3 regions of the Mesorhizobium sp. M1396 genome follow, and region 2 is predicted to be linked to each of the others. Evidence: predicted binding sites of a transcription regulator. Region 2 holds the regulator's gene; each other region holds the start of a gene.
The links. The regulator PhoB, encoded in region 2, activates phosphate uptake and scavenging genes when phosphate is short. The targets are predictions, from matches to a motif close to TGTCATNNANCTGTCAT.
Positions count from the first base shown of each region.

Region 1: a site for PhoB is predicted at 1,751-1,767, ahead of phnF (phosphonate metabolism transcriptional regulator PhnF). Genes of this name have one in related genera too.
Region 3: a site for PhoB is predicted at 3,672-3,688, ahead of NKH02_RS01530 (ceramide glucosyltransferase). Genes of this name have one in related genera too.

Region 1 is NZ_JAMYLA010000028.1:7,072-11,894, reverse strand. Features, by position in the region: gene NKH02_RS19055 (zinc-binding alcohol dehydrogenase family protein) at 1-821, shown strand, start outside; gene phnF (phosphonate metabolism transcriptional regulator PhnF) at 977-1,726, opposite strand; gene phnG (phosphonate C-P lyase system protein PhnG) at 1,846-2,307, shown strand; gene phnH (phosphonate C-P lyase system protein PhnH) at 2,307-2,918, shown strand; gene NKH02_RS19035 (carbon-phosphorus lyase complex subunit) at 2,920-4,032, shown strand; gene NKH02_RS19030 (alpha-D-ribose 1-methylphosphonate 5-phosphate C-P-lyase PhnJ) at 4,029-4,823, shown strand, end outside.
Region 2 is NZ_JAMYLA010000016.1:114,275-119,097, reverse strand. Features, by position in the region: gene pstC (phosphate ABC transporter permease subunit PstC) at 1-270, shown strand, start outside; gene pstA (phosphate ABC transporter permease PstA) at 274-1,125, shown strand; gene pstB (phosphate ABC transporter ATP-binding protein PstB) at 1,122-1,925, shown strand; gene phoU (phosphate signaling complex protein PhoU) at 1,951-2,658, shown strand; gene phoB (phosphate regulon transcriptional regulator PhoB) at 2,678-3,367, shown strand; gene eglC (endo-1,3-1,4-beta-glycanase EglC) at 4,105-4,823, shown strand, end outside.
Region 3 is NZ_JAMYLA010000002.1:62,775-67,597, reverse strand. Features, by position in the region: gene NKH02_RS01550 (aspartate aminotransferase family protein) at 1-938, shown strand, start outside; gene argF (ornithine carbamoyltransferase) at 956-1,867, shown strand; gene NKH02_RS01540 (Hsp33 family molecular chaperone) at 1,961-2,992, shown strand; gene apaG (Co2+/Mg2+ efflux facilitator ApaG/CorD) at 3,177-3,569, opposite strand; gene NKH02_RS01530 (ceramide glucosyltransferase) at 3,814-4,823, shown strand, end outside.

The DNA of each region.
Region 1 (4,823 bases), on a different contig from region 2:
TCGAGACCGGTGAAGGTGTCGATCTTGCCGTTGGCGAACCGGTCGTCATCAACCCCTATCTTTCCTGCGGCAAGTGCATCGCCTGCCGGCACGGCAAGCCGAATTGCTGCGTCAGGATCGAGGTGCTCGGCGTGCATCGCGACGGCGCCATGTGCGAACGCATCCTGGTGCCGGCGCAAAATCTCTATCCCACCAATGGCCTGTCGCTGGCGGACGCCGCCGCCGTCGAGTTCCTGGCCATCGGCGCGCATGCCGTGCGGCGTGCACGCGCCGATTCCGGCGCACGCACGCTGGTCATCGGCGCCGGCCCGATTGGGCTCGGCACCGCCATCTTCGCCCGCATCGCCGGTCTCGATGCGACGCTGCTCGACATGAGCAGCGAAAGGCTCGCCTTCGCCGCGAACGAGCTTGGCTTCCAGACCCTCGACGGCTCGCGCGGCGCGGTGCCCGATCTGGTCAAGGAGGCGACATCAGGCGAAGGTTTCGATGTGGTCTTCGATGCCACCGGCAACACCCAGTCCGTGCAGTCGGCCTTCGCCCATGTCGCGCATGGCGGAACATTGGTGCTGGTCAGCGTCGTCAAGGACGACATCAGCTTTTCCGATCCGGAATTCCACAAACGCGAGATGACGCTCATCGGCAGCCGCAACGCGTTGCGCGCCGACTTCGATCACGTCGCCGCCTCGATCCGCAACGGCGCCGTGCCGCTGGCCAAGCTCGTCACCCACCGCACCACGCTGGCCGGCACGCCGCACGATCTCGCCCGCTGGGCGCACGAGAAATCCGGCCTGATCAAGGCCGTGATCGAGGTGGGGTCATAACATGGCAGGCGGTGAACCCGGTCCGAATTGACGACGCCCCGCGCAGATCGAAGCCGGTTCTCAAATGCGCCGACGCTGACAGGTGAGCGCGACCGAACTGGCCTGATATCAGCGTGAGTCAGATAAATCACAGTCTCGTATAAGGTCGGCACTCCCTACAGAGCTGACAATTTGAGTTCGATGCGCTCGGCCGGGAAGCGCGACTCGGAAAACTGGATCGGCTGGCCGTCCGGCGTGACATTGACAGCGACCGTGACCAGCACGATGGCGCCCGGCTGCAGGTCGAGGTCGGCAAGGTCCGCCGCATCGGCATGGCGCGCCGACAGCACGGTCGATTGCCTGAGATAATCGTCGATGCCGAAACGGGCCAGCGACGCGGTGATCGAACCGGTCTCGGCCATGGCGGCATCGATGCCGGCAAAGCGCCTGGCATCGAACCAGCCGGCAGCGCGCGACACCGGCCGCCCATCGGCTTCGCCGCGCGTTTCCAGGCGGATCACGTCGGCCCCCTTGGCGAGCCCCAGCCCCTCGGCAACGCGCTGGCTGGCCGGCTCGACCGAGGAGGCAAGCAGGACGATGTGCCGTTCCGACGTCTGCCCTTGCAGGCCTGTCGAAAAGCGTGTGCGCGCGCCGATCGGATAGGACAGCCGCTTGCGCGACCGCACGAAGGTGCCACGCCCCTGCTCGGCCCGCAGCACCCCTTCCTGCACAAGGGCTGATATGGCGCTGCGCACCGTGTGGCGGTTGACGCCATAGCGCTCGGCCAGTGCCACCTCCGGCGGCAGCGCTGCGTTTTCGGCGAAATCGCCGATGGCGATCGCCTGTAGGATCTTGTCGGCGATCTGCCGCCACAGCGAAACGCCGCTGCGTCGCTCGATGCTGTCCGCTGCCAGCCGCCCGACCATTGATTGCCCCCAGCCTTTTAGCCCTGTCATCCACCCGTCATGGACTCGCGCTAAATAATGGGTATAATTTGTATAGTTGTCTATATCAATAGACAAATTTGGCACAAGGACTATTGCTCATGCGAGGACAGGAAGCCCGCGACCAGGCCGAGCGCAAGGCCGCCATGGCAACACTGGCGCAATCCAGCGGCGATGACATCGTGCGGCTCTGGAACGAGGCTAGACTGCCTTCGGAAGCAGAACTGCTGCGCGGCCCCGAAACCGGCCTAGTCACCGTGCGCGGCCGCATCGGCGGTGGCGGCGCGCCCTTCAATGTCGGCGAGGCGACCGTCACCCGCGCCACCGTCCGGCTACCATCCGGGCAGGTCGGCCATTGCTATGCGCTTGGCCGCGACAAGCAGAAGACAAGGCTTGCGGCCATCGCCGACGCACTGTGGCAGGACCCGGCCCGCCGCAACGAGGTCGAAACCAGGCTGATTGCCCCTCTCCGGTCGGCCCTGACCACCGCCCATGAAAAACGCCGCGCCGAGACGGCGGCAACGAAGGTGGATTTCTTCACCATGGTTCGCGGAGAAGATTGATGGACATCGCAGCCCAATCGATAGACGGCGGTTTCGCCGATCCGGTCTTCAACGCACAGACCGTGTTCCGCGCCGTCATGGACGCAATGGCGCGGCCGGGCAGCGTGCAGCCGCTGCCGGCCTTCGCCCGCCCGCCGGCGCCGCTATCGGCAACCGCCGGCGCCATAGCGTTGGCGCTGTGCGACAACGACACGCCGCTCTGGCTCGACCCGGCTTTGCAGGCTTCCACTGCCATCAAACCCTGGCTCGGTTTCCACACTGGCGCGCCACTGGCCAACACGCCGCCCGATGCGCATTTCGCGTTTGTTGCAACGCCAGCCGAGATGATGGCGCTCGACGGCTTTTCGCAGGGCACGCAGGATTATCCCGACCGCTCGGCCACGCTGATCCTGCAGATCAGCGATCTCGTCTCCGGCATGCCGCTGTTGCTCGAAGGGCCCGGCATCGAAACCAGCGCCACGATCGCGCCGGCACAGATGCCGCGCCATTTCGTCGAACAGTGGAAGCAGAATATCAAGCGCTTTCCGCGCGGCGTCGACATCATCCTCGCCACATCGGACGGCATTGCCTGCCTGCCGCGCACCACGCGCATCAAGACGATGGAGGCGTAAGATGTATGTCGCGGTAAAAGGCGGCGAGGCCGCAATCGCCAACGCCCACAGCCTGCTTGCCGACCGCCGCCGTGGCGACCGTTCGGTGCCGGCCCTTCGCCTCGACCAGATCGTCGAGCAACTGGCGCTCGGCGTCGACCGGGTGATGAGCGAAGGCTCGCTCTATGACCGCGAACTGGCGGCACTCGCCATCGTCCAGGCGCGCGGCGACATGATCGAAGCGATCTTCCTGGTGCGCGCCTATCGCACCACGCTGCCGCGCTTTGGCTACTCCAAGGCGATCGACACCGCCAACATGCTGGTCGAGCGGCGCGTGTCGGCGACCTACAAGGACCTGCCCGGCGGCCAGCTGCTCGGCCCGACCTTCGACTATACCCACCGGCTGCTCGATCCCGAGCTTGCCGCCGGAGGTGACGTCGCCGAACCGCTGCAGCGCGAGACGGAAGCGCAAGCCATGCCGCGCGTCTCGGCGATCCTCGCCCGCGAGGGCCTGATCGAGCCGGATGGAGAGATGCCGCAGGATCACGTCCCCGGCGACATCACCCGCGAGCCGCTGGAATTCCCGATGGCCCGCGACATCCGCCTGCAGGCGCTGTCGCGCGGCGATGAGGGATTCCTTCTGGCGCTCGGCTATTCCACCCAGCGCGGCTATGCCCGCAACCATCCCTTTGTCGGCGAGATCCGCATCGGCGAGGTCGAGCTGGAGCTCGACGTGCCCGAACTGCCCTTCGCGGTGCCGCTCGGCATTGTCCGCGTTACCGAATGCCAGATGGTCAACCAGTTCAAGGGGTCGGCCAAGGCGCCGCCGCAATTCACCCGCGGCTACGGCCTCGTCTTTGGCCAGAGCGAGCGCAAGGCGATGGCGATGGCGCTGTGCGACCGCGCTCTTCGTGCGACAGAACTCGGCGAGGATGTCGTCGCGGCCGCCCAGGACGAGGAGTTCGTCATCTCGCATTCCGACAACGTCCAGGCGACCGGCTTCGTCGAACATCTGAAGCTGCCGCACTATGTCGACTTCCAGGCCGAGCTCGACCTCGTGCGCCGCATGCGCGCCGAATACGACGCCCGCGAAAACCCGGCGAAGGTCGAAGAGAAGCGGGAGGCCGCGGAATGACCGCTCAACCGACAGACATCGCCACCTACAACTTCGCCTATCTCGACGAACAGACCAAAAGGATGATCCGCCGGGCGATCCTCAAGGGCATTGCCATTCCCGGATATCAGGTGCCGTTCGCCTCGCGCGAAATGCCGATGCCCTATGGCTGGGGCACCGGCGGTGTCCAGGTCACCGCCTCGATCATCGGCCCCGACGACGTGCTGAAGGTCATCGACCAGGGCGCCGACGACACCACCAATGCGGTGTCGATCCGTGCCTTCTTCAAGAAGGTCGCCAATGTCGCGGTGACCACCGATACCGCCAGCGCGACCATCATCCAGACCCGCCACCGTATTCCCGAACATCCGCTCACCGCGGGCCAGGTGCTTGTCTACCAGGTGCCGATCCCCGAACCCCTGCGCTTCCTCGAACCGCGCGAGACCGAAACGCGCAAGATGCATGCTCTGGAGGAATATGGCCTGATGCACGTCAAGCTCTATGAGGATATCGCCAGGCACGGCCGCATCGCCACCACCTATGCCTACCCGGTCAAGGTCGAGGGCCGCTATGTGATGGACCCGTCGCCGACGCCGAAATTCGACAATCCCAAGATGCACCGCTCGCCGGCACTGCAGCTGTTCGGCGCCGGCCGCGAAAAGCGCATCTATGCGGTGCCGCCCTTCACCGCTGTGGTCAGCCTCGACTTCGAGGATCATCCGTTCGAAGTGCAGACCTTCGACCAGCCCTGCGCGCTGTGCGCGGCCGAGAACGTCTATCTCGACGAGGTCATCCTCGACGACCATGGCGGC
Region 2 (4,823 bases):
GGCGGCGTCATGCTCGGCCTTGGCCGCGCGCTGGGCGAAACCATGGCGGTGACCTTCGTCATCGGCAACGCGCACCGCATCTCGACCTCGCTGTTCGCGCCGGCAACGACGATCTCCGCGACCATCGCCAATGAATTCACCGAAGCCGTCGGCGACCTCTACACGTCTTCGCTGGTGGCGCTCGGCCTGATCCTGTTCGTCATCACCTTCCTGATCCTTGCCATTGCCCGCTACATGCTGATGCGCATCGACGCCCGCACCGGAGCCTGACCGATGTCGACAGCCACATCGCTTCACCAGAGCCGCAAGAGGAAGAATGCCGTGATGATGACGCTGTGCGTCACCGCGGCGGGCATCGGACTTGCCTGGCTGGCGCTCATCCTCGGCGCGCTGGTCTACAAGGGCGCCGCCGGCCTGTCCCTTGACGTCTTCACGCAGATGACGCCGCCTCCCGGCGACGCCGGCGGCCTGCTCAACGCCATTTACGGCAGCGTGGTCATGACGATCATCGCCGTCATCGTCGGCACGCCAATCGGTGTGCTGGCCGGCACCTACATGGCCGAATACGGTCGCTTTTCCAAGCTGACCACCGTGGTGCGCTTCATCAACGACATCCTGCTGTCGGCGCCGTCGATCATCATCGGCCTGTTCGTCTACGAACTGATGGTGCGGCCGATGGGGCATTTCTCGGCAATCGCCGGTGCTGTCGCGCTCGCCATCCTCGTCATTCCGGTTGTGGTGCGCACCACCGAAGACATGCTCAATTTGGTGCCGAACGCCCTGCGCGAAGCCGGCACCGCGATCGGCGCGCCGCGCTGGGTGGTCATCAAGTCGGTCGCCTACCGCGCCGCGCTTTCCGGCATTGTCACTGGCATATTGCTGTCGATCGCCCGTATCTCCGGCGAGACTGCACCACTACTCTTCACGGCGCTGAACAACCAGTTCTGGTCGAGCAATCTCAACGCGCCGATGGCCAGCCTGCCTGTCACCATCTTCCAGTTCGCTCTCAGCCCTTACGAGGAATGGCAGCAACTGGCCTGGACCGGCGCACTTATCATCACATTGACGGTTCTCGCGCTCAGCATCGTTGCGCGCAGCCTGACCGGACGCAGAGAGGACAAATGAGCCAGATGTTGTCTCCAGACATGACGATCGCCGCCGAGGCCACCGCCAAGGCCAAGATCGAGGTCAAGAACCTCAACTTCTACTACGGCCAGTCGAAGGCGCTGAAGGACATCACGCTGTCCTTGCCGGAGCGCAGCGTCACCGCTTTCATAGGGCCTTCGGGCTGCGGGAAGTCGACGCTGCTGCGCGTCTTCAACCGCATCTATGAGCTTTATCCCAGGCAGACCGCCGAAGGTCAGGTGCTGCTCGACGGCCAGAACGTTCTTGACCGCTCGCAGGACCTCAACCTGCTGCGCACCAAGATCGGCATGGTGTTCCAGAAGCCGACGCCATTTCCGATGTCGATCTATGAAAACATCGCTTTCGGCATCAGGCTCTACGAGAAGCTGAGCAAGTCCGAGATGGACGGCCGCGTCGAGCAGGCGCTGAAGCGCGCGGCACTCTGGACCGAGGTCAAGGACAAGCTCGACGCCAGCGGCCTCAGCCTCTCAGGCGGCCAGCAGCAGCGGCTCTGCATCGCCCGTACCGTGGCGGTGAAGCCGGAAGTCATCCTGCTCGACGAGCCCGCCTCGGCGCTCGATCCGCTGTCAACCGCCAAGATCGAGGAGCTGATCGACGAGTTGCAAGCCGACTACACGATCGTCATCGTCACCCACAACATGCAGCAGGCGGCGCGCGTGTCGAAGCAGACGGCCTTCATGTATCTGGGCGAGCTGGTCGAGTTCGACCGCACCGAGAAGATCTTCACGTCGCCCCGCGAGAAGCGCACGCAGGACTACATCACCGGCCGCTTCGGCTGAGCTCAGGCATACGAGGAACAGGATCATGAGCGAACACACAGTCGCTTCTTTCGACGAGGATCTCGGTCAGATCAGCAAGCTGATCAGCGACATGGGCGATCTCGCCAGCTCGATGGTCGGCGGTGCGACCAAGGCGCTGTTGAATTCCGACAACGCCTTGGCACAGCGCGTCGTCTCCGACGACGCGATCATGGACGCGCGCCAGCGGGAGCTCGACGACCGCGCCATCACGCTGATCGCCAAGCGGCAGCCGATGGCCGACGATCTGCGCCATGTCGTCGGTTCGATCCGCATGGCCGGCGATCTCGAACGCATCGGCGACCTTGCCAAGAACATCGCCAAGCGCGTCGGCACTGTCGGCCTCAGCGTTACGCCGCGCGACCTTTCGCACTCGATCGATGGAATGGCACAACTGGTGCTGATCCAGGTGCAGGGCGTCATCGAGGAATATGCGGCGCGTGACGCCGCCGCGCTGGCGAAACTGCGTGCCGACGACGAACGCATCGACGTCAAATACACCTCCGTGTTCCGCGAACTTCTCACCTATATGATGGAAGACCCGCGCAACATCACCGCGTGCACGCATCTTTTGTTCTGCGCCAAGAATCTCGAGCGCATCGGCGACCACGTCACCAACATCGCGGAAAATGCCTATTATGTTTTGACCGGCACGCAGCTGCCGGCCAATCGTCCGAAGCAGGACGAGACGACAATGTCCGCGCCGGCGGCATGACGACAGGGGTGACCAGCCGATGATCGCGCCACGCATCATGGTGGTGGAGGACGAGGAGCCGCTAGGCGTGCTGCTCCGTTATAATCTGGAGTCCGAGGGCTATCAGGTCGAGGTGGTGACGCGCGGCGACGAGGCCGAGATCCGGCTGCAGGAGAACGTGCCTGACCTTCTGGTGCTCGACTGGATGGTGCCGGCGGTTTCCGGCATCGAACTCTGCCGACGCCTGCGAATGCGCCCCGAGACCGAGCGGCTGCCGATCATCATGCTGACCGCGCGCGGCGAGGAGAGCGACCGCGTGCGCGGCCTCTCGACCGGCGCCGACGACTATCTGGTCAAGCCTTTCTCGACGCCGGAGTTCATGGCCAGGGTCAAGGCGCTGCTGCGCCGTGCCAAGCCGGAAGTGCTGTCCAGCGTGCTGAAGGTCGGCGACATCGTGCTCGATCGAGAATCGCATCGGGTCTATCGCAAGAAGAGCGAGATCCGGCTCGGGCCGACCGAATTCCGCCTGCTCGAATTCATGATGCGCCATCCCGGCCGCGTGTTCTCGCGCAGCCAGCTGCTCGACAATGTCTGGGGTGAGACGATCTACATCGACGAACGCACGGTGGACGTGCATGTCGGCCGGCTGCGCAAGGCGGTCAACAACGGCCGCATGCCCGACGTCATCCGCACCATTCGAGGTGCAGGCTACGCGATCAGGGAAGATTAATTCCCATCCCATCCCGATAAATCGGAACCCAGGTTCAAACTCGGTCAGCAGGCGGTCGCCAACGGCCGCGAAGGGTGGAATGTTGCATTCGTCTCATCGGTGGAGAACGAGCATGTGGCGCCCAAATGCGGTCATCCCATCAGTTTTCGAATGACCGCATTTGGGCCAAGGCGACAGGCGGCTTCTGGCATCCAAAATGCGGTGGCGGACATTCAAGCAGGCGGGATTGAAATCTTTAACCGACCCTTCGCGCTCGTTGCCCGGTCGCAGCGAAACGTCCGCAGCGGAGTGAGCCATGCTGGAATTGATTGTGCGTGGCTAACTGGTCGGTCCCTTCACAACTCGATTGCTCTGCGATCTCTCAAACTGCTGTTGTGTCCGGCTGGCCGCGGGAAGAACGGTTCGCGATTAGTCGGTCATAATCGCCATTTTGCCCGTAAAACTCTGCCCTCCAAATCGTGCTCCTTCTAGCGAGGTTTGAACTAATGCATGTATCTATATCCGTCAAAGCACGCGACTTTCACATAAATATAGAATTTTATTAAAATTACATTTTTGACGGAGGACGGATTCCTTCTCTTTATTCAGTGTATGTGCGCCGAATGGTCAATATTATCTCGGATCGGATGACGATTCCCTGGAACTATTTCATCCGTTGCAACGTTGCTTGGGAAGCAGTCGCTGGGACTCGTATCGAATGATTTCACCAGGTCGAATACCATGAGGAAGGATTTCTGATGAGCACCGTCGTAAACGCCAAAGGCGTCCCTCTTCCCTACACCGGCGCTTCCACTCATTGGTTCTCGGCCACTGGGTCTGGACCGGAACTGCATGGCACCTCCGGCAACGACTCCTTCTGGGGAGACACCGGCGTCAAGGTCACGATCTACGGTGGCGCCGGCGACGACTACTATCACCTCTATTCCACCAACAATAAGGTGGTCGAGGATCCTGGGGCAGGAATCGACACGATCGACACATGGATGAGCTACAAGCTCCCCGACAATTTCGAGAACCTCGTCGTTACTGGCGCCAATCGATATGCGTTCGGAAATGCGTTGGACAACATCATCAAGGGCGGGTCGGGTCGTCAGACGCTGGATGGCGGCAAGGGCGACGATGTCCTGATCGGCGGAGACGGCGCCGACACTTTCGCCATCTCTAAAGGAAATGGAAGTGATCTTATCTTCGATTTCGGTGCGACCGATACGGTCCGCCTTAACGGCTATGACTTCACTTCGTTCGATGCCGTCCGTTCACAGATGGTTCAGGTGGAATCGAACGTGATGCTGAACCTCGGATCCGACGAGATCCTGGTGTTCAAGAATACGACCATCGACAAGTTGCAGCCCACCCAGTTCGAGCTGCCGATAGACAAGTCCGGAATGACGCTGTCCTTCTCCGACGAATTTAACACGCTGAGCCTTCGGAACGGACAGGACGGCACCTGGAATTC
Region 3 (4,823 bases), on a different contig from region 2:
CCGACAAGGTGTTCTTCACCAATTCCGGCGCCGAGGCGCTGGAATGCGCGATCAAGACGGCGCGGCGCTACCAGTTCGTCAACGGACATCCCGAGCGCTTCCGCGTCATCACCTTCGAAGGCGCCTTCCATGGCCGCACGCTGGCGACCATCGCGGCTGGCGGCCAGCACAAATATCTCGAAGGCTTCGGCCCCAAGGTCGAAGGTTTCGATCAGGTCGGTTTCGACGACATCGACGCCGCCGAAAAGGCGATCACGCCGGAGACGGCCGCCATCCTGATCGAGCCGGTGCAGGGCGAGGGCGGTATCCGTCCGGTGCCGACGCAATCGCTGAAGCGGCTCAGGCAATTGTGCGAACAGCACGGCCTGCTGTTGATCTTCGACGAGGTCCAGTGCGGCATCGGCCGCACCGGCAAGCTGTTCGCGCACGAATGGTCAGGAGTTGTGCCAGACATCATGGCGATCGCCAAGGGCATTGGCGGCGGCTTCCCGATGGGCGCCTGCCTTGCCACGGACGAAGCGGCCGTCGGCATGACCGCGGGCGTGCATGGGACCACGTTCGGCGGTAACCCGCTGGCCATGGCTGTCGGCAACGCCGTGCTAGATGTCGTGCTGGAAGACGGCTTCCTCGAAGACGTCCAGCGCAAGGCGCTGCTGATGAAGCAGGGTCTCGCGTCGGTCGCCGACGAGTTTCCCGAGGTCATCGAGGACATCAGGGGCACCGGGCTGATGCTAGGCCTCAAATGCGCCATGCCCAACACCAAGGTGAACATGGCATTGCGCGACCAGCACCTGCTGGCGGTTCCGGCCGGCGACAACGTCATTCGCCTGTTGCCGCCGCTCACCGTCACCGACGCCGAGATCCACGACGCGCTCAACCGCATCCGCGCCGGCGCCAAGGGCCTGGCGGAGGCGATCGCCTCCGCCGCCGCGAAGTAATCCCGGAACCATTGCTGATGTCAGTTCGCCATTTCACCGATCTTTCCGCCGTTTCCGAAGGCGATCTGCGTCTTATGCTGGACGATGCGGTGGTGCGAAAGGCCCGCCTCAAGGCTGGCGAGCGCAGCAAGCCGCTCGAAGGCAAGGTGCTGGCGATGATCTTCGACAAGCCGTCGACCCGCACGCGTGTGTCCTTCGACGTCGGTATGCGCCAGCTTGGCGGCGAGACCATCATGCTGACCGGCACCGAGATGCAGCTCGGCCGTTCCGAGACCATCGCCGACACCGCCAAGGTGTTGTCGCGTTATGTCGACGCGATCATGATCCGCACCACCTCGCATGAGCGGCTGCTGGAGCTGACCGAGAATGCCACCGTGCCAGTGATCAACGGACTGACCGACGACACCCATCCCTGCCAGCTTATGGCCGATATCATGACTTTCGAGGAGCATCGCGGTCCGGTCGCCGGCAAGACCATCGCCTGGACCGGCGACGGCAACAATGTGCTGCATTCCTTGCTCGAAGCCTCCGCACGGTTCCGCTTCAACCTCAACGTCGCCGTGCCCGAGGGCAGTGAGCCGGCGCAGAAGCATATCGACTGGTCGCAGGCGCATGGCGGCAAGCTGCATTTCACCCGCTCGCCCGAGGAAGCCGTCGATCAGGCCGACTGCATCGTCACCGATTGCTGGGTGTCGATGGGCCAGGAGCATCGTGCCCGCGGCCACAACGTGTTCTCGCCCTACCAGGTCAATGCCAAGCTGATGGCGAAGGCCAAGCCGGACGCGTTGTTCATGCACTGCCTGCCGGCGCATCGCGGCGAGGAAGTGACCGACGAGGTCATCGACGGGCCGCATTCGGTGGTCTTCGACGAGGCCGAGAACCGGCTCCATGCCCAGAAGGCCGTGCTCGCCTGGTGCCTCGGCGCTTGATCTCTGTGAGCTTGATCTCTGGGGGTGTGATGCCTATTTGCGCCACATCACGCAAATCAAGCGCGTTTCGACGCATGCTCCCGAGAGGGCGGCATGGCCGCGCCCTGGAGCTTTGTTATGTTGGAAACCTATCGAGTGACTGAACATCACCCCAAACTCGGCGAATTCGGCTACGCCGGCGACGATCACGTCGTGCCCTTCGAGGTAGGCCCGCTCGACGTGCGCGGTCGCACCGTCCAGCTCGGACCGATGCTCGACGCCATCCTCGGCCGCCACGACTATCCCGAGCCGGTCGCCCGGCTGCTGGCGGAAGCCTGTGTGCTGACGGTGCTGCTCGGCACCTCGCTCAAGTTCGAGGGCAAGTTCATCCTTCAGACCCGCACCGACGGGCCTGTCGACATGCTGGTCGCGGATTTTTCCACGCCCTCGGCGCTGCGCGCCTATGCGCGTTTCGATGCCGACCGACTGGAAGCGCTGGTCTTGGCGGGCGAAACGTCCCAGCAGACCCTGCTCGGCACCGGCGTGCTGGCGCTGACCATCGACCAGGGCGCTCACACGCAGCGCTATCAGGGTATCGTCCAACTCGATGGCGAGACGCTGGAAGATGCGGCACGCACCTATTTCCGTCAGTCGGAGCAGATTCCGACCGATCTCAGGCTGTCGGTGGCCAAGCTCTTGACGCCCGGCCCGGGCGGCGCCCGCGAGCAGTGGCGCGCCGGTGGCATCCTGGCGCAGTTCCTGCCGCAGTCGCCCGAGCGCATGCGCGTGCCGGATCTGCCGGGCGGCGATGGCGATCCGCGCGAGGAGATCCACGATCCCGACGACAATTCCTGGCTGGAGTTGCTGGCGCTGCTCGGCACCATCGAGCCGACCGAACTGATCGACCCGACGATCGGCGCCGAGCGGCTGCTCTACAGGCTGTTCCACGAGCATGGCGTGCGCGTCTTCGGCGGCGTTCCGGTCGCCGACCAGTGCTCGTGCTCCCGGGACAAGATCCGCGGCATCCTCGAGGGCTTTTCCGCCCAGGAGATCAAGGACAGCACCGAGGACGGCGGCATTCACGTCGCCTGCGAATTCTGCTCGAAGCAATATGACTTCGACCCGGCGGAATTTGCGGCTCAGTAAAGTGTCCCTTCCTTCTCCCCGTTTACGGGGAGAAGGTGCCCGAAGGGCGGATGAGGGCAGCGCGAACTTCGGCGAATGGCCGCGCCGTCCACTCGGATGCCTTGTGCGTGGAAGACAATCTCATCAGCCCGGCGGCGCCCCTCTGCCGGGCATTTCTCCCCGTACAGAGACGGGGAGAAAGACGCTAATTCACCGTCCGCCGCTTCCCCGGCAGGTCGAGTGAAAATGCGGGGATGGCGATGTCGAACGTCTCGCCCCGCTGGTTGCGCATCGTGTAGTGCCCGACCATGATGCCGGAGGGTGTCGAGAGCGGGCAACCGGACGTGTACTGGTAGCTGTCGCCGGGATTGAGTTCGGGTTGGTCGCCGACGACGCCAGGGCCGCGTACCTCTTCGACCCTGCCGGTGCCATCGGTGATGTGCCAATAGCGCGACAACAGCTGGACGGAATCGTCCGACTGATTGTCGATCGTTATCTGATAGCCCCAGACATAGCGGTTCTCGGACGGATCCGAACGGTCCTCCAGATAGAACGGCCTGACCTGCACTTCGATGTTGCGCGTGACGGCGCTGTACATAAGCAGCTCCAAAACAATCCAGTATCTTTCGGCGCTCCTTGCAGGCTGGTCAACGGTGCGCGTCCTTTCATTGCCTACCGAACGGCAGGTGCCGGCAAAGAATGTCATTTAAGTGACACACGACAATGATGGTGTGCGCCGACCAGTGCCGCGCGACTCGGGCGCTCTGTCGAACTGTTGAAATCGGTCGTCATGCCAGCCAGATTGTTCTGGCGGACCGGTTTTCTGGAGTGACCGGATCTCGATGGAACTCACTCTCATAGCCGCCACGCTTTCAATTGCTCTTATCCTCTCAAATCTCGCCAGCATCGTGCTTGCCGCTTCGCGTCTGAAACGGCGCCGCATTATCGCGCCGCCGACCGGCAAGCCGCGGCCGGTGTCGATCATCGTGCCGTCGCGTGGCATTGAACCGTTCACGCACGAGACGCTGGAGCGCGCCTTCTCGCTTGATTGGCCGCGCTACGAGCTGATCTTCTGCGTCGCCCATGCCGACGATCCGGTAGTCAAACCGATAAACAGGGCGATTGCCCGGTTTCCCAAGGTGCCGGCCCGGCTGATGATCGGCGACGACCGCTTCAGCGCCAATCCGAAACTCAACAATTGCGTCAAGGGTTGGGAAGCGGCGCGGCACGACTGGGTCATCCTGGCCGATTCCAACGTGTTGATGCCGAGAGACTACATCCAGCACCTGATGGCTGCATGGCGGCCCGACACCGGCCTTGTCTGTTCGACGCCGATCGGCTCGCGGCCGGCCGGCTTCTGGGCTGAAGTCGAATGCGCTTTCCTCAACACGCTCCAGGCGCGCTGGCAATATGCCGGCGAGGCGCTTGGCCTTGGCTTTGCCCAGGGCAAGAGCATGCTCTGGAACAAGCCGATGCTCGACGCCAATGGCGGCATCCGCGCGTTGGCCGCCGAGATCGCCGAGGACGCCGCCGCGACCAAGCTGGTCAACGGCCTCGGCCTGCGCGTCAATCTCGTCGCCGCGCCCTTCGAACAGCCGCTTGGCCGGCGCACGTTCGACGAGATCTGGTCACGTCAGGCCCGTTGGGCGCGCCTGCGCCGCGTCACCTTCCCGCTGTTCTTCGCACCCGAAATCCTGACTGGCGCGGCGGTGCCGCTGGTGCTGGCGCTGATTGCGGCGGCAAGCGCCGGCTTCAGCCTCTGGGCAACCGCCATTGCCGTGCTGGCGGCCTTCTACCTTCCCGAGTGCGCCCTGGCCTGGTCCAAGGGCTGGTACCTGTCGCGACGCATGGT